Regions from separate parts of the Ensifer sp. CCNWLY38 genome, predicted to be linked through region 1. Evidence: predicted binding sites of a transcription regulator. Region 1 holds the regulator's gene; the other holds the start of a gene.

Region 1 (8,865 bases):
CTCGAAACCGAGCGGGCCGATGAGATCGCGGATCTCGCGAATCTTGCCGGCATTGTGGCTGGCGACGATCAGCGTCTTGTTGTCGAGTTTGCGCATGGTGTCTCGCTTCGTATTCATTCGATGGACCAGAGGCCCGGTTCCGCACATTCGAGGCTGTTGCCGGCCGGGTCGCGGAAATAGAAGGATCGCGCCCCGTTCGGCCAGCGCAGATCGCTTTCGATCTTGATACCGGCCGCTTCCAGTTTCGCTTTCCAGGCGTCGAGCGCCTCGGCGCGCACGCGAAAGCACATATGTCCCCGGCCGGTCGTGCCATGCGGTGGTACCGGCAGGGTGGCGTCCGGTGCTGGCGGTTTCACCGTCTCGACCGGATTGAAGATCAAAAGCACGCCTTGGCCGCAGCGGAAGAACACGTGCCGGTTTCCAGCGCGGGTGATCTTCTCAAGGCCGAGAACGCCGCCGTAGAAGGCCTCGGCGGCATCGAGATCGGTCGCGTAGAGCGCAGTCTCGAGTATGCCTTCCAGTGCCGGGGCCATCTTTTCTCCTGTGGTCAGCCTGCAATCGCCTGCTTCTGCAGCGCGACCAGTTCGGCAATGCCGTTCTTTGCCAGGCCCATCAGGCTTGCGAATTCCTCTTCCGAGAACGGCTTGCCTTCGGCCGTACCCTGGATTTCAACGATGCCGCCGGAGCCGGTCATGACGAAGTTGGCATCGGTCTCGGCCGCAGAGTCTTCGAGGTAATCGAGGTCGATCACGGACTGGTTGGCGAAGATGCCGCAGGAGATGGCGGCGACATGGTCCTTCAGGACCTTCTCGACCTTGACCATGTTACGCGCTTCCATCCACTTCAGGCAATCGTAGAGCGCGACCCAGGCGCCGGTGATCGAGGCCGTGCGGGTGCCGCCATCGGCCTGGATGACGTCGCAGTCGATCGAGATCTGGCGTTCGCCAAGTGCAGGAAGATCGACGACAGCGCGCAGCGACCGGCCGATCAGCCGCTGGATTTCCTGGGTACGGCCGCTCTGCTTGCCGTTTGCCGCCTCGCGCTTCATGCGCTCGCCGGTGGCGCGCGGCAGCATGCCGTATTCCGCCGTCACCCAACCCTTGCCGCCGTTGCGCAGCCAGGCCGGAACCTTCTCCTCAAGGCTGGCGGTGCACAGCACGTGCGTATCGCCGAACCGCACCAGACAGGAACCTTCCGCGTGCTTGGAAAAATTGCGCTCGAAGGAAACCTTGCGCATTTGGTCGGTTTTTCTGCCGGATGGCCGCATCGTCAACTCCTATCGTATCTGGAGAGCCTTCTAGAGCATGGCGCAGGCAAAGGGAACCGGTGGATAGCCGGGGGACCAGTCGATTTTTCCCTTTTGCCATCGGGCGGCAGGATCACTATATTCCGGGCACGGCAGGATGTGCCTGCGAGTGTGGAGTGACATGGTACTGCGCAATCCCGGAGCAAAGGAAATCGCAGCGGCGCTGGATGAGCGCTCGGGCGAAATTTTCCGTCGCATCGTGGAAACCTATCTGACGAGCGGCGAGCCGCTCGGCTCGCGCAATCTGTCGCGGCTCCTGCCCATGTCGCTCTCTCCCGCTTCCGTTCGCAATGTGATGAGCGATCTCGAAGATCTCGGTCTCATCTACTCGCCGCATGTCAGCGCTGGCCGTCTGCCCACCCAGACGGGGCTACGCTTCTTCGTCGACGCCTTTATGCAGGTCGGCAATCTCTCGGTCGAGGACCGGGCGTCGATCGACCGTCACGTGCGGCGCGATGACCATACGCAGCCGGTCGATGCGCTGCTGACCGAAGCCAGCCAGATGCTGTCAGGCATGTCACGCGGGGCCGGCCTCGTCATCACCGCCAAGGCCGATCCCGTGCTGAAGCATGTCGAGTTCATTCGCCTGGCGCCGACCAAGGCGCTGGCCGTTCTCGTCGGCGAGCACGACCAGGTGGAAAACCGCATCATCGAACTGCCGGCAGGGGTCACCAGCTCGCAGCTCACCGAAGCCGCGAACTTCCTCAACGCCCATCTTGCCGGCCAGACGATCGGCGAGGTGCGCACCCAGCTCGAAAAGGTGAAGCGGACGGTGCGCGGCGAACTCGACGCGCTGTCGCAAGACCTCGTCGAGCGCGGTCTCGCCATCTGGTCGGGCAATGAAGGCGACGAGAAGCCGGCGCGGTTGATCGTGCGCGGGCGGGCCAATCTGCTCGAAGGACTGGAGGGGGCCGAGGATATCGATCGGCTCCGCATGCTCTTCGACGATCTCGAAAAGAAGGACAGCCTGATCGAGCTGCTCGATCTTGCCGAGAGCGGCCCGGGTGTCCGGATCTTCATCGGCTCGGAAAACAAGCTCTTCTCGCTCTCCGGCTCCTCGCTGATCGTCGCGCCCTATCGCGATGGCGAGGACCGTATCGTCGGCGCGGTCGGCGTCATCGGTCCGACGCGGCTCAACTATTCCCGCATCGTGCCGATGGTCGATTATACCGCGCAGCTGATGTCGCGGCTCTCCCGCTAAAGGCGGGCTTTTGGCCGCGCGCGCGATTGAACCCTTGATTTTTCGGCCCCAAACCTCGATATCGGCTTCAAATCCAGCCACAGGGCATTTTTGCTGACACGCAGGCTCGCGCTTGCGGCGTGGAAATGCGAAGGACGATAGAGACGACACTGCGGAGAACGTCATGACCGACGATACGAACAAGCACGGACCCGAGGCTACCGACGAGGTATTCGATGCCGCGCCTGATGCTGCCGACGCCGCTGAAGCTGCGCCGGTTGCCGAGCCCGATCCGTTGGAGCTCGCAAGGGCCGAGAGCGCCGAGCTGCGTGACAAGTACCTTCGGCTTGCCGCCGAGATGGACAACCTGCGCCGCCGCACCGAACGCGACGTGAAGGATGCGAAGTCCTATTCCGTCGCCGGCTTCGCCCGCGACATGCTCGCCGTTTCGGATAACCTGCGCCGCGCCCTCGATGCCATTCCGGCAGAGGCCAGGGAAGCAGGCGAGGCTGGCCTGACCGCCCTGATCGAGGGCGTGGAAATGACCGAGCGCTCGATGCTTTCGGCGCTTGAGCGCCACGGCGTCAAGAAGCTGGAGCCGGAAGGCCAGAAGTTCGACCCGAACTTCCATCAGGCGATGTTCGAGATTCCCAATGCGGACGTGCCGAACAACACGGTGCTGCAGGTGGTTCAAGCCGGCTACGTGATCGGTGACCGTGTTCTGCGTCCGGCCATGGTCGGCGTCTCCAAGGGCGGACCGAAGGTCGTGGCCGCCGAGAACGGCGACGCACCGTCTGCTTGATCCAACCGAACAGAGTTTAAAGAAAACGCCGCGCGAACTTCGCGCGGCGTTTTTGTTTGGGCAGAAGACGGGAGCGGCGTCAGCCGCAAACGCTATCCGAAAAGCTGGTGCAGGTGATCGTTGAGGAAGCGGCCCTCCGGATCGACCTTGGCCCTGAGCGCCCGGAAATCGCCTGCGCGGGGATAGAGCGCCGTCACATCCTCGGCGCCGAGGAAATGCAGCTTGCCCCAGTGCGGCCGTGAGCCGTACTGCCGCAGGATCATATCGACGTCCCCAAGGTAGCCCCAATAGTCGGTTCCCGGCTCGCCCGAGACCGAGAGCGTGATCGAGTCTTGCTCGAAGAAGGGGCTGATCCAACCCGTGTCTCCGGCGGTGAAACGATACTCGATCGGATAGATGCAGGTGGGGTGCTTTTCCAGCATCAGCTTGCGCACCGCCTTCACTGCGTCCTTGCCGTGGGCGACGGGGACCGCGTATTCGAGCTCGTGGAAATTCGGCACGTACTCGATCGGGTAGATCTCCGAGGAGTATGCGATCTTCTCGAAGCGGCGCTCCGTCGGTGCTTCCTCGGTGATGTCGATCACCTTCATCTCGCAGACGTCGGAGGTGCTGTCTGTGGTCGAGACCGATGCGGTGTCCGGCAGGCAATAGCAATGCCGGCTCTCGGGCACCGGGCACCAGAAGAAGCCAAAATGGCGGTGCTTGGCGGCCAGTTCGTCGTGCTGCTCGATCATTTCATCGAAGGTGCAGCGCCAGAGCCTTTCATGCAGATTGTAGCTGTCCATCGCCTGCAGCGTGATCTCCGAGATCACACCAAGCATGCCGACCGATACCCGCGCCGCCTCGAGCAGATCCGGTGTCGTCTCATCGACGACGAGAATGCTGCCATCCGGCTGTACCAGGCGCATGCCGACGATCTGCGAGGCCATGTTGCCGAGCTTGGCGCCGGTCCCGTGCGTCCCGGTCGTCAGCGCGCCAGCCAGCGCCTGGCTGTCGATGTCGCCCTGATTGATCAGCGACAGGCCGTTGGATTTCAGCACCTTGCCGAGCTGATTGATGGTGGTGCCGGCCTTTACCGCGACGCGCTTGCGCGCGTAGTCGATGCCGACGACGCCCTGCATGCTGGAGAGCGTCAGTTGCAGCCCGCTGGTCAACGCCACCGGGGTGAAGGAATGGCCGGAACCGGCGCAGCGCACGTTCAGTCCTTGCGACGTCGCCTCGCGCACCATTTCGGCAAGTGCTGCCTCGCTCTCCGGCGCGCCGCGATGGCGCACGATGCATGATTGGTTTCCGACCCAGTTGCGCCAGTGGCCACCTGCCTGAAGCATTTTCCCCTCCCTCAAACCGCGGTGAAGCAATTGTCGACGAACAGATGCGTGCCGTTGATGAAGCTCGCCTCATCGCTCGAAAGAAACAGCGCCGCGTTCGCCACCTCTTTCGGGTCGCACATGCGGCCCTGCTGCGCGGCGATGGCCGCCTCCGAAACGTCAACCCCGTATTTGCTGAGGCCGACGAGCTCGCGCTTGCCATGATCGGTGGCGATGAAGCCGGGGCAGACGGCGTTGCAGCGGATGCCGCGGTCGCGGAACTCGACGGCGATGGCGCGGGCGAACATATGGCAGGCGCCCTTGGTCGTGTCGTAGAGCACCTCCATCGGCGTTGCCGCCACGGCCGAGATCGACGAGGTGCAGACGATGCTACCGCCGCCGGCGGAAAGCATGCCGGGCAGAACCGCCTTGGTCATCAGAAACATGCTGCGCACATTGACCGCCATCAGCCGGTCCCATTCGTCTTCCTCGACCTCGAGGAAGGGGCCGACGGCAAGAATGCCGGCGTGGTTGAAGAGCACCGTGATGGCGCCGAACGCCGCCTCCACCGCCTTGACCGCGGATGTCACCTCTGCGGATACCGAGACGTCGGCAGGGGCAAAAATCGCCTCGCCGCCATTGGCGCGGATCGATGCCGCGACCTCTTCGCCCTTGCTGCGCGGCAGGTCGACGATACCGACCTTGGCGCCTTCGCGCGCGAAAAGCTCTGACGCCGCCAGGCCGCAGCCTCCCGCGCCACCGCTGATCAGCGCCACCTTGCCTGAAAGCCTGCCTGCCATTGCGCCCTCCTCATCGGCGTTCGTCGCAGCGTTCGCCAAGGGCGACCCGTTTCGCGACGACCTGTTGCTCTCTCCCGGGGGGAATTATTGTTGACGAAGCAGGGCCTGTCGATATCCCATGGGGGATACGAGGAGCGGGGGGATGAAACCGGAATGCTGGCAAGAGAGTCCGCCGATATTTCGGCGATGATCGGTCTGATCGGCACGCAGGATTTCGGCCAGGCGCTCGACCGGATGCTGCGATCGGTCACCAGTTTCGATCTCTCCGTCGCCTTTGCCTATCCCTACGATGCCAGGCCGATCGTGCTGCACGACGGCTACACGGCAAAGGTATCGGCGCGTGCGCTTTCCGCCTATCTCGGCGGCGCCTATCTGCTCGATCCCTTCTACGTCGCCTGCTCCGCCGGCCAGCCGGCCGGCCTCTGGCGCATGCGCGAGCTGGCGCCGGACCGGTTCTTCCAGTCCGACTTCTCGTCGTCCGCCGAGGTTCATCCCTGCGTGTCGATGGAATCGGGTGTGCTGGTGGAGGAGGTCGGCTTCGTCATCCCGCTCGATGGTGGCCTTCAGGCGACCTACTCGCTGATGCGCGGCCGCGGCGGCGAGCCTTTCAGCGAGGCCGAACTCGAGCGACTGCGCGTCTATGAGCCGATCGTGCGCGAGGCGGTCCGCTCGAACTGGCGCCAGCACGGCCGGAGCTTTGCGCCGCCGCCCTCCGAAGAGGGCGACAATGTAATGGAAGCGGCGTTCGACAGCCTTTGTTCAGACCGGCTGACGAAGCAGCAGCGCAACATCGTGCGGCTGATCCTTCGGGGACACAGCAACCTTTCGATCGGCAAGGTGATGAACATTGCCGAGGGAACGGTCCGGATCCATCGCAAGAACATCTATCGCCGGCTCGGCATTTCGAGCCAGGGCGCCTTGTTCCGGATTTTCATAGATCATTTGAACGGTCGTCAGCTTTACTGACGCAGGCACTGCGCGTCCGGCGGACGCGCGCCGTTGCTATTTTCAGGCGGCGTGCGAGGTCGCGTCGTCGTCGAGCAGCGTGTAGATCGCGCTGGCGGAATCGCTCGAGCGGATCTTGGCGACCATGTCCTGATCACGCAGGACGCGGGCAATGCGCGACAGGGCCTTGAGGTGATCGGCGCCGGCGCCTTCCGGGGCGAGCAGCAGGAAGACGAGGTCGACCGGCTGGTCGTCGAGCGCTTCGAAATCGACAGATGTTTCCAGTCGCGCGAAGATGCCGATGATCGAGGGAAGATTGTTGAGCTTGCCGTGCGGGATGGCGATGCCATTGCCGACACCGGTGGAGCCAAGACGCTCCCGCTGCAGGATCACGTCGAAGATTTCACGCTCGGGAAGCCCGGTGATCTTTGATGCTTTTGCCGCCAATTCCTGGAGGAGCTGTTTTTTCGAGTTGGCCCTCATGGCCGGGATGATCGCATTTTGATGCAGTAGACCTGCCAATGCCATTCTTTTGTCCTCGTTCGCCGGTTAGAGCCGGACAACATCATCATAAATGCGTCGCAATGGCTCTAACCATCTTTGTCATGGCGGGTTCCATGCACAGAAAAGTCACATTTTCCGGCCTGCCCGCTGATTCTGGGCGCGGGGAGTGCCGGCGTGCCGGCACTCCCCTATCCGCTCATGCTTTGATATTGGCAGCGTCAATCCAGCCAATATTTCCATCGTTGCGTCTGTAGACGATATTCAGATCGTCCTTGCCGGGGCTACGGAACATCAGAACGGGTTCATCGGTCATGTCGAGTGCCATCACGGCACTGGCGACAGACATCGTCCTCAATTGTTTCGTGCTTTCGGCGACGATCGTCGGTGCATAATCCTCGGGGACCTCATCGTCCTCGAACGGCACCGAATCCATCACTGTGTAAGCCACTTCGGCAGCATTCGTACCGTTGCCGTTATGGTGGTCCTTCAGCTTCCGCTTGTAGCGGCGCAGACGCTTTTCGATGCGATCCGACGCCGCGTCAAACGCAGCCTGTGGGTCGTTCGCCTGACCGTTCGCCTGCATAACCACGCCCGTATCGAGATGAAGCTTGCAGTCGGCGCTGAAGCGCGGCCCGGATTTTTCCACAGTGACCTGGCTTGAATATCCTCCGTCGAAATATTTGGTAACGGCCTGCTCGATCTGCTCGCCGATGCGGGCTCGGAACGAATCGCCGATTTCCATCTGTTTACCGGATACACGCACACTCATGGAGTTTCCTCTCTCGTTCGTGATTTGCGCAGCCAGTCTATTCCAAGCGGTCCCGTCATCCAAGCCTTTCAGACTTGCGGGCGCGCCTCTGTCGCAGCTACCGGTCGTACCGGTCCGCTTCCGGGGCGAGCTTGTCCCCGGCAATTGCGGCGGGCTCATATCGCCTGTGTCGGAGAGAGTCAATCGAAGGTCGCAAAAAAGTTAACGCGGCTTAACTTCCGGCGCTCAAAAACCGGAGGCCTTGGCCAGCGCCCGCTTTTCCCGTCGCCGCTGTACGGAGGAAGGGATGCTCATCGCTTCGCGATATTTGGCAACAGTGCGGCGGGCAATGTCGATGCCAGCCTTCTTGAGGACGTCGACGATATCGTCGTCGGAAAGTACCGCTTCGGCGCTCTCCTCCTGGATCATCGCGCGGATCCGGTGGCGCACGGCTTCCGCCGAATGGCTGTCGCCTCCCTCGGCCGAGCCGATCGAGACGGTGAAGAAATATTTGAGTTCGAACAGCCCGCGCGGCGTCAGCATGTATTTGTTCGAGGTGACGCGGCTGACGGTCGATTCATGCATCTTGATCGCGTCAGCGACGGTCTTGAGGTTCAGCGGCCGCAGGTGACCGATGCCGTTGGCCAGGAACGCGTCCTGCTGGCGAACGATCTCGGTCGCAACCTTCATGATTGTTCGGGCGCGCTGGTCGAGGCTGCGTGTCAGCCAGTTGGCGTTCTGCAGGCATTCGTTGAGGAAGGCTTGGTCGGCGCTGTTTTTCTGCGTCCCGCGCGAGACCTTGGCGAAATAGTCCTGGTTGACCAGCACGCGCGGCAGGGCGTCCGGATTGAGTTCGATCATCCAGGAGCCGTCGGGCGCGCCCCGCACGACGATGTCGGGCACGATCGCCTCGCTGACGCTGGTCTCGAAGCTGGTCCCGGGTTTCGGATCGAGCTTGCGGATTTCCGCCAGCATGTCGATCAGGTCCTCTTCATCGACGCCGCAGATCTTCTTGAGCGTCGCGAAATCGCGCCGCGCCAGTAGTTCGAGATGGGCGAGCAGTGCCTCCATCGCCGGATCGAGGCGGTCGCGGGCGCGCAACTGGATCGCAAGACATTCGCCAAGCGAACGCGCGAAGACGCCGGGCGGGTCGAACTGCTGCAGCGTCAGCAATACCCGCACAACATCCGTATGCGCGGCGCCCAGCCGTTCGGCGACTTCGACTAGGTCCGCCTGGAGATAGCCGGCGTCGTCGAGCTGATCGATAAGGTGC
Region 2 (8,865 bases), 430 kb from region 1:
ACTTGGGGCGCTGTTATAGTTCGTTTTTTTTCGACTTCAACGGTTTTTTGAAGCCGGACTACAACCGGTGGCTTTTTTCTGCGGAGAGATTGCCAGACAGGTTCATCACCAGTGAATGGCATTGATAAAAAACGAGAAAGGCGACCCGAAGGCCGCCTTTCCGATCCGGATGGATCATGAATGCGAAAAGGCTATCGCCTTATCACATCATGTCCATTCCACCCATGCCGCCCATGCCGCCCGGCATGCCAGCAGGTGCATCCTTCTTCGGCAGTTCGGCGATCATGGCTTCCGTCGTGACGAGGAGGCCGGCAACCGAAGCTGCGTCCTGAAGGGCGGTGCGAACGACCTTGACCGGGTCGATGATGCCCATGGCGATCATGTCGCCATATTCGCCGGTCTGGGCGTTGTAGCCGAAGTTGTCCTGGTCCTTGTCGAGGATCTTGCCGACAACGATCGAAGCTTCGTCACCAGCGTTCTCTGCGATCTGGCGGGCCGGAGCCTGCAGAGCGCGACGAACGATGTTGATGCCGGCTTCCTGGTCGTCGTTGGCACCCTTGACGGTGATCTTGACGGAAGAACGCAGCAGGGCAACGCCGCCGCCCGGTACGATGCCTTCCTGAACAGCAGCGCGCGTCGCGTTGAGAGCGTCGTCGATGCGGTCCTTCTTTTCCTTCACTTCGACTTCCGTCGAACCGCCGACGCGGATGACGGCAACGCCGCCAGCGAGCTTGGCAAGACGTTCCTGCAGCTTTTCGCGGTCGTAGTCGGAGGTGGTGTCTTCGATCTGGGCCTTGATCTGGGCAACGCGGCCTTCGATGTCGGCCTTCTGGCCGGCGCCGTCGACGATCGTCGTGTTTTCCTTGGAGATCGAAACCTTCTTCGCACGGCCGAGCATGTCGAGCGTGACGTTTTCGAGCTTGATGCCGAGGTCTTCGGAGATCACGGTGCCGCCCGTCAGGATGGCGATGTCTTCGAGCATGGCCTTGCGGCGATCGCCGAAGCCCGGAGCCTTGACAGCAGCAATCTTCAGGCCGCCACGCAGCTTGTTGACGACGAGCGTAGCAAGAGCTTCGCCTTCTACGTCTTCAGCGATGATCAGGAGCGGCTTGCCGGTCTGAACGACAGCTTCGAGAACCGGGAGCATTGCCTGGAGGTTCGAGAGCTTCTTCTCGTGGAGGAGAACGAAGACGTCGTCGAGGTCAGCGACCATCTTTTCCGGGTTGGTGACGAAGTAGGGGCTGAGGTAGCCGCGGTCGAACTGCATGCCTTCGACGACTTCGAGTTCGGTTTCGGCGGTCTTGGCTTCTTCAACCGTGATGACGCCTTCGTTGCCGACCTTCTGCATCGCTTCAGCAATGTCGAGGCCGATCTGACGCTCGCCGTTTGCCGAGATCGTGCCGACCTGTGCGACTTCTTCCGAAGTGTTGATCTTCTTGGCCTTGGCCTGGAGATCCTTGACGACTTCGGTGACGGCGAGGTCGATACCGCGCTTCAGGTCCATCGGGTTCATGCCGGCAGCAACGGCCTTGGCGCCTTCGCGAACGATCGCCTGGGCAAGAACGGTTGCAGTCGTGGTGCCGTCGCCGGCGATGTCGTTGGTCTTCGAAGCAACTTCGCGGACCATCTGGGCGCCCATGTTTTCGAACTTGTCTTCGAGTTCGATTTCCTTGGCGACCGATACGCCGTCCTTGGTGATGCGCGGAGCGCCGAAGGACTTGTCGATGATGACGTTACGACCCTTCGGGCCGAGCGTGACCTTTACCGCGTCAGCGAGGATGTCGACGCCACGCAGCATCTTTTCGCGCGCGGTGCGGCCGAACTTGATTTCTTTTGCAGCCATTAGAGAAAACTCCCGGGCTCATTGCCCATTGGTTGTCATAAAAAGGGGTGGACGACGGCTGATCAGCCGATGATGCCCATGATGTCGGCTTCCTTCATGATCAGAAGGTCTTCGCCGTTGATCTTGACTTCGGTGCCCGACCACTTGCCGAACAGAACGCGGTCGCCAGCCTTGACGTCGAGAGCAACAACCTTGCCGCTTTCGTCACGGGCGCCCGAACCGACGGCGACGATTTCGCCTTCCTGCGGCTTTTCCTTGGCGGTGTCCGGAATGATGATACCGCCCTTGGTCTTCTCTTCAGACTCGACGCGGCGAACGACGACGCGGTCGTGCAGCGGGCGGAAGTTGGTGCTTGCCATTAGTCTAATCCCTCGATCAAATGACATTACGGATCGCTGATCGACCCGATGGATGGGTGTTAGCACTCTCATTTATCGAGTGCTAGCGATGCCGAGATAAGCCTGGGTATGGGGTGAGTCAAGGATCGGGCCCAGATTTTTTGCCGGCGGCAGTAGCCTTGGGCGAGCGCGGCAGGCGAGGGCGTAGGCAGCCTAGCCCCATTCTTGGCGAAATGTAGGCGATCGCGTGGACGAATGGCATTGGCGGGGTTTTGACGGTTGATAACCGCTGCAAAGTGCCTTGGCGCCGCAAACCACGAGCGGGCGGCATCCGCAATGCACTTTTCTTCGACGCCCGACAGTGCCGGAATCCTTGGGAGGGGGCGCCTTTTTCAGGCGACGAGACTTGTATTCTCCTGCCTTCCTTGCCATGCAAGCCGGAAACCGTGTTTGCAGGAAGCCAGAATGGCCGCAAGGATCAACAGTTTTCGGGAAATCGCTGCGCGCTACGACGTGGTGCTGTGCGATGTCTGGGGCGTTCTTCACAACGGCGTGCAGGCCTTTGCCTCCGCCTGCGAGGCGTTGGCCGAGGCGCGTGCCGCCGGCCTGACCGTGGTGCTGATCACCAACTCGCCACGTCCGCATCCGGGTGTGAAGATCCAGATCCGCGGTCTCGGCGTTCCGGACGAGGCCTATGACCGGATCGTGACCTCGGGCGATGTGACCCGCGCGCTGATCGCCGCCGCCGCCAAGAAGATCTTCTTCATCGGCGCCGAGCGCGACCTGCCGCTGCTCGAAGGCCTGGGAACGCAGATCGTTTCGTCGGAAGATGCTGAGACGGTCGTCTGTGCCGGCTTCTATGACGACGAAACCGAAACGCCGGAGCATTACCGCGCGACGCTGACGGGCCTTGCCCAGCGCAAGATCCCGTTCATCTGTGCCAATCCCGATCTGGTGGTCGAGCGCGGTCACCGGCTGATCCCCTGTGCCGGCGCAATCGCCAAGCTCTATGAAGAGCTCGGTGGCGAGGCGCGCATTGCCGGCAAGCCCTATATCGCCATCTACCGTGCGGCGCTGACGGAGGCGAAGGCCGTTCGTGGCGCGCTTGACCTGTCGCGTGTCATCGCCGTTGGCGACGGCATGCCGACGGACGTCAAGGGCGCCCAGGATGCCGGCTTCGATCTGCTCTATATCAGTGCCGGTATCCACGCCCAGGAATACATGAACGAAAGCCGCACCGACGAGGCGAAGCTCGCCGCCTTCCTGAAGAAGGAAGGCGCGTCGCCGAAATATTGGATGCCGCGGCTCGCCTGACAGGAAGACGGAGATGACGGTTTTTCATCGCAACGAGACCCGTGATCCGCTTCCGCAGCATCTGCGCGGCGGCGTCGTCGCGATCGGTAACTTCGACGGCGTGCACCGGGGTCACCAGTCGGTGCTCAATCGGGCGCTGGAAGAGGCCAAAGCGCGCGGTGTGCCGGCGCTCGTGCTGACCTTCGAGCCGCATCCGAGAACCGTGTTCCGTCCGGAAACCCCGGTCTTCCGACTGACGCCGGCACCGCTGAAGGCGCGCATCCTCGAAGGCATGGGTTTCGGCGCCGTCATCGAGTATCCGTTCGACCGCACCTTCTCGCAGCTTTCCGCATCGGATTTTATCCACCGTATCCTGCTCGAATGGCTGCACGCCTCACATGTCGTCACCGGCTTCGATTTCCACTTCGGCAAGGGGCGCGAGGGCGGCCCCGCCTTCCTGATGGCGGCCGGCGGCGATAACGGATTTGGCGTGACGCTCGTCGATGCCTTCCGCGACGAAAACGCATCGGTCATCTCGTCCAGTTACGTGCGCTCGCTGCTTGGCGAAGGGGATGTCTCGCAAGCTGCCGGCATGCTCGGCTATCGCTACCTGGTCGAGGCGGAAGTGATCGGCGGCAAGAAGCTCGGCCGCGAACTTGGCTTTCCCACCGCCAATATGCGGCTTGCGCCTGAGGTGGAGCTCCGGCCGGGCATCTACGTCGTGCGCTTCCGCCGACCCAACGGTTCGCTCTATGACGGTGTCGCCAGCTTCGGACGCCGTCCGACAGTCGATAGCGATGGCGAGCCCTTGCTTGAAACCTTCGTCTTCGACTTTTCGGGCGATCTCTACGGCGAGATCTGTGCGGTCACCTTCTTCGGCCACCTGCGCGACGAGCTGAAATTCGACGGGCTCGATCCGCTGGTGGCGCAGATCCGTCAGGACGAGGCAGAGGCGCGGGCGTTGCTCTCCGGTGTGCAGCCGCTCGGCGACATCGACCGCAAGCTCAACTTCGCCTGACAAAAGAATTCGGCGTCCGCGCAGCGGCGGACCTTTTCAAAAGCCCGAAAACGCCTTAAACAACCGGCCACCATGACCCGGCACCGTCGATTGATCATCGATCAGCGAATTATTGGCCCGGCCTTCCGCGCGCTTTAGTCAGCCGGAAGGTCCGGGATTTCGGCGTTTCCGACGCCCCAGTCATCTCTCGATACCGAGCCCATTTCGTATGCGCGGCCCCTCGCGCGAAGAAGCGATTGCAAAGACCATGACCGACACCGCTGAAAAGATCGACTACTCCTCGACCCTCTATCTGCCGCAGACGGAATTCCCGATGCGCGCCGGCCTGCCGCAGAAGGAGCCGGAAACGGTGGCCCGCTGGCAGCAGATGGGCCTCTACAAGAAGCTGCGCGCATCGGCCGCCGGCCGCGACAAGTTCGTGCTGCATGACGGCCCGCCCTATGCGAACGGCAACATCCACATCGGCCATGCGCTGAACAAGATCCTCAAGGACGTCATCAACCGCTCGTTCCAGATGCGCGGCTTCGACGCCAACTATGTGCCCGGCTGGGACTGCCATGGTCTGCCGATCGAGTGGAAGATCGAAGAGAAGTACCGCGAGAAGGGCCAGAACAAGGACGAGGTCCCGGTCAACGAATTCCGTAAGGAGTGCCGTGACTTCGCCTCCGGCTGGATCCAGGTCCAGGCCGAGGAGTTCAAGCGTCTTGGCATCGAGGGTGATTTCGACAATCCCTACACGACGATGAACTTCCATGCGGAAGCGCGCATCGCCGGCGAACTGATGAAGATCGCCAAGCTCGGCCAACTCTACCGCGGCTCCAAGCCGGTCATGTGGTCGGTCGTCGAGCGCACCGCGCTTGCCGAAGCCGAAGTCGAATATGCCGATGTCGAAAGCGACATGATCTGGGTGAAGTTCCCGGTCACCGAAGGCCCGGACGCGCTTTCCGGCAGCTTTGTCGTAATCTGGACGACCACGCCCTGGACCATCCCCGGCAACCGCGCCATCGCCTTTTCCTCGCGCTACGCCTATGGTCTCTATGAAGTGGCGACCGCCGAGAACGACTTCGGCCCGCAGCCGGGCGAGAAGCTGATTTTCGCCAAGCGCCTGGCCGACGAGTCTGCCGCGAAAGCCAAGCTCACCTTCAACTTCGTTCGCGACCTTGAGGCCAACGAGCTTTCTGCCGTCACCTGCGCCCATCCGCTGCATGGTCTCGGCGGCGGCTACGCCTTCAAGGTGCCGTTGCTCGACGGCGATCATGTCACCGACGATGCCGGCACCGGCTTCGTGCACACCGCGCCCGGTCACGGCCGCGAGGACTTTGATGCCTGGATGGACAGTGCCCGCGCGCTCGAAGCCCGCGGTATCTCTTCGGCGATCCCGTTCACGGTCGACGATGCCGGCTACTTCACCGCCGACGCCCATGGCTTCGGTCCGGATGCCGAAGGTGGCGCCGGCCGCGTCATCGACGACAAGGGCAAGAAGGGCGATGCCAACGAGCGCGTCATCAAGGCGCTGATCGGCCGCCACGCGCTCTTTGCCCGCGGTCGCCTGAAGCATTCCTATCCGCATTCCTGGCGCTCCAAGAAGCCGGTGATCTTCCGCAACACGCCGCAATGGTTCGTCTATATGGACAAGGCGTTCGGCGACGGAACGACGCTGCGCTCGCGCGCACTTTCGGCGATCGACGACACCCGCTTCGTTCCCGGCGCCGGCCAGAACCGCCTGCGCGCGATGATCGAAGGGCGCCCGGACTGGGTGCTCTCGCGTCAGCGCGCCTGGGGCGTGCCGATCGCGATCTTTGCCGACGACCAGGGCGAGATCCTGATCGACGAGGCCGTCAACGCCCGCATCCTCGACGCCTTCGAACTGGAAGGCGCCGACGCCTGGTTTGCCGAAGGTGCGAAGGATCGCTTCCTCGGAAACGACCACGACCACGAAAAGTGGCACCAGGTCATGGACATCCTCGACGTGTGGTTCGATTCCGGTTCGACCCACACGTTCACCCTTGAGGACCGTCCGGACCTGAAGTGGCCGGCCGACGTCTATCTCGAAGGCTCCGACCAGCATCGCGGCTGGTTCCACTCCTCGCTGCTCGAGGCCTGCGCGACCCGCGGCCGCGCGCCGTACAACGCCGTTGTCACCCATGGCTTCACCATGGATGAGAAGGGCGAGAAGATGTCGAAGTCGAAGGGCAACACCGTCACCCCGCAGGAGGTGATGAAGGATGCCGGCGCCGACATCCTGCGCCTGTGGGTGATGACGACGGACTATTGGGAGGATCAGCGTCTCGGCAAGACGATCATCCAGACCAACATCGACGCCTATCGCAAGCTGCGCAATACGGTCCGCTGGATGCTCGGCACGCTTGCCCACGACAAGGGTGAAGAGATCGCCTATGCGGACATGCCGGAACTCGAAAAGCTGATGCTGCATCGGCTGGCGGAACTCGATCAGCTTGTGCGCGAAGGCTACGATGCCTTCGACTTCAAGAAGATCGCCCGCGCGCTGATCGATTTCTCGAACGTCGAGCTCTCGGCTTTCTATTTCGACGTGCGCAAGGACGCGCTCTACTGCGATGCGCCGTCGAGCCTGCGCCGCCGTTCGGCACTCGCCGTCATCCGCAAGCTCTTCGATTGCCTCGTCCTGTGGCTGGCGCCGATGCTGCCGTTCACCTCGGAAGAAGCCTGGCTGTCGAGGAAGCCCGATGCGGTTTCGGTGCATCTCGAACAGTTCCCGGCAATCCCGGCGGAATGGAAGAACGATGCGCTCGAAGCCAAGTGGGACAAGATCCGTACGGTCCGCACCGTTGTCACCGGTGCGCTCGAGATCGAACGCAAGGACAAGCGCATCGGCTCGTCGCTGGAAGCGGCTCCGGTCGTCTACGTCGCCGATCCGGAACTCTTGAAGGCGCTCGAAGGCCAGGACTTCGCCGAGATCTGCATCACTTCGGGCATCGTGATCGAAGCCGCGGAAGGCCCTGCGGATGCGTTCCGCCTTGCCGACGTGGCCAAGGTGAGCGTGGAGCCGAAGCTTGCCGAAGGCCAGAAATGCGCCCGCTCCTGGCGGATCACGACCGATGTCGGTTCAGACCCGACCTACCCCGACGTGTCTGCTCGTGATGCCGCTGCCTTGCGTGAACTTGGTTTCAAGGCTTAACGCATTGTTACCGGATGAATTGCACTCGTTGCGTTCATCCGGTAAAACCTGCCCGAAATTTGGCGGATTTCTCCGCCATGGGCGCTTGAGTGGCCGCGCTGACCGGTGGCCGGCTGGAAGGAATCTCATGGAAATGACGCGAGAGTTGCGAGTGTTTGCCAGCGTGGCCGCCATTTTGACGAGCGGCCTGGTGCTTTCGGGCTGCATCGGCGGCCCGACCTATGGCACGGACAAGACCGCCGGCGAACAGCTCATGGACGACCTCGGCAGCGTCGCCAGCTTCGGCCCGCCGAAGCGTGATCCGGTCAAGTATCAGCCGCGCCCCGGACTCGTTCTGCCGCCATCGGCGCAGCAGACTGCTCTCGTCGAGCCGCAGAAGTCGCTTGCCAGCCGTGAGGCGAACCCGGAATGGGTCGAGTCTCCGGAAGAGGTTCGCAACCGTCTGCGCGAAGAGGCTGACGCGAACAAGAACAACCCGAACTACGTTTCCCCGCTTGCCAAGGCTAGCGCCAACGGCCGCCGGCTCTCGGCCAAGGAGCAGCAGGAAGCCTATCGCGCAGCCCGTAAGATCGAGATGGGCGCCTATTCCGACAAGCGCCGCTTCCTCAGCGATCCGCCGCTTGACTACCGCCGCCTGCCGGAGGGTACCGAGACCGAACTCGGCGAGCCGGAGAAGGACAAGGAGCGCCGCCGTAAGAAGGAGGCGCAGATCAAGAATTCCGGCTCCAAGTGGTATTGGCCCTTCTAAGCAGCGCATAAGCCATGACGATCAGCATTCGCGACGCTCGCCCGGAAGACGCGCAGACCATTCTGCGCTTCATCACCGAACTTGCCATCTACGAGAAGGAGCCCGACGCAGTCGAGGCGACGGTCGAGATGCTGCAGGCCTCGCTCTTTGGTCCGGGCGCCATTACCCGCGCCGTGATCTGCGAGAAGGATGGCAAGCCCGCGGGCTTTGCCATGTGGTTCTACAACTATTCGACCTGGCAGGCCCGCAAGGGTCTCTACCTTGAGGACCTTTACGTCACGCCGGATTGCCGTGGTTCGGGTGCCGGCAAGATGCTGCTGAAGCACCTCGCGAAAATTGCCGTCGAGGAAGGCTGCGGCCGCTTCGAATGGAGCGTGCTCGACTGGAACGAGCCGGCCATCCGGGTCTACGAGGCGGTCGGTGCCGAGCCGATGTCCGAATGGACGCGCTACCGCCTCTCCGGCGCGG

Evidence for each region. Region 1 encodes HrcA, which represses chaperone genes, less so after heat shock. Its sites were predicted from a motif close to GTTAGCACTCNCNNNNNGNGAGTGCTAAC; they were not measured.
Region 2: groES (co-chaperone GroES) is a predicted target of HrcA. The motif match lies at 2,261-2,289, and genes of this name have one in related genera.

Annotation. Positions count from the first base shown of each region.
Region 1 is NZ_JBBBBO010000001.1:799,453-808,317, reverse strand. Features, by position in the region: gene rdgB (RdgB/HAM1 family non-canonical purine NTP pyrophosphatase) at 1-96, opposite strand, end outside; gene V7S54_RS03935 (VOC family protein) at 114-533, opposite strand; gene rph (ribonuclease PH) at 548-1,267, opposite strand; gene hrcA (heat-inducible transcriptional repressor HrcA) at 1,428-2,507, shown strand; gene grpE (nucleotide exchange factor GrpE) at 2,671-3,288, shown strand; gene V7S54_RS03915 (D-arabinono-1,4-lactone oxidase) at 3,381-4,616, opposite strand; gene V7S54_RS03910 (SDR family NAD(P)-dependent oxidoreductase) at 4,628-5,395, opposite strand; gene V7S54_RS03905 (helix-turn-helix transcriptional regulator) at 5,549-6,361, shown strand; gene ptsN (PTS IIA-like nitrogen regulatory protein PtsN) at 6,404-6,868, opposite strand; gene hpf (ribosome hibernation-promoting factor, HPF/YfiA family) at 7,041-7,613, opposite strand; gene rpoN (RNA polymerase factor sigma-54) at 7,839-8,865, opposite strand, start outside.
Region 2 is NZ_JBBBBO010000001.1:365,755-374,619, reverse strand. Features, by position in the region: gene groL (chaperonin GroEL) at 203-1,843, opposite strand; gene groES (co-chaperone GroES) at 1,906-2,202, opposite strand; gene V7S54_RS01900 (TIGR01459 family HAD-type hydrolase) at 2,647-3,495, shown strand; gene V7S54_RS01895 (bifunctional riboflavin kinase/FAD synthetase) at 3,509-4,492, shown strand; gene ileS (isoleucine--tRNA ligase) at 4,740-7,649, shown strand; gene V7S54_RS01885 (hypothetical protein) at 7,777-8,397, shown strand; gene V7S54_RS01880 (GNAT family N-acetyltransferase) at 8,412-8,865, shown strand, end outside.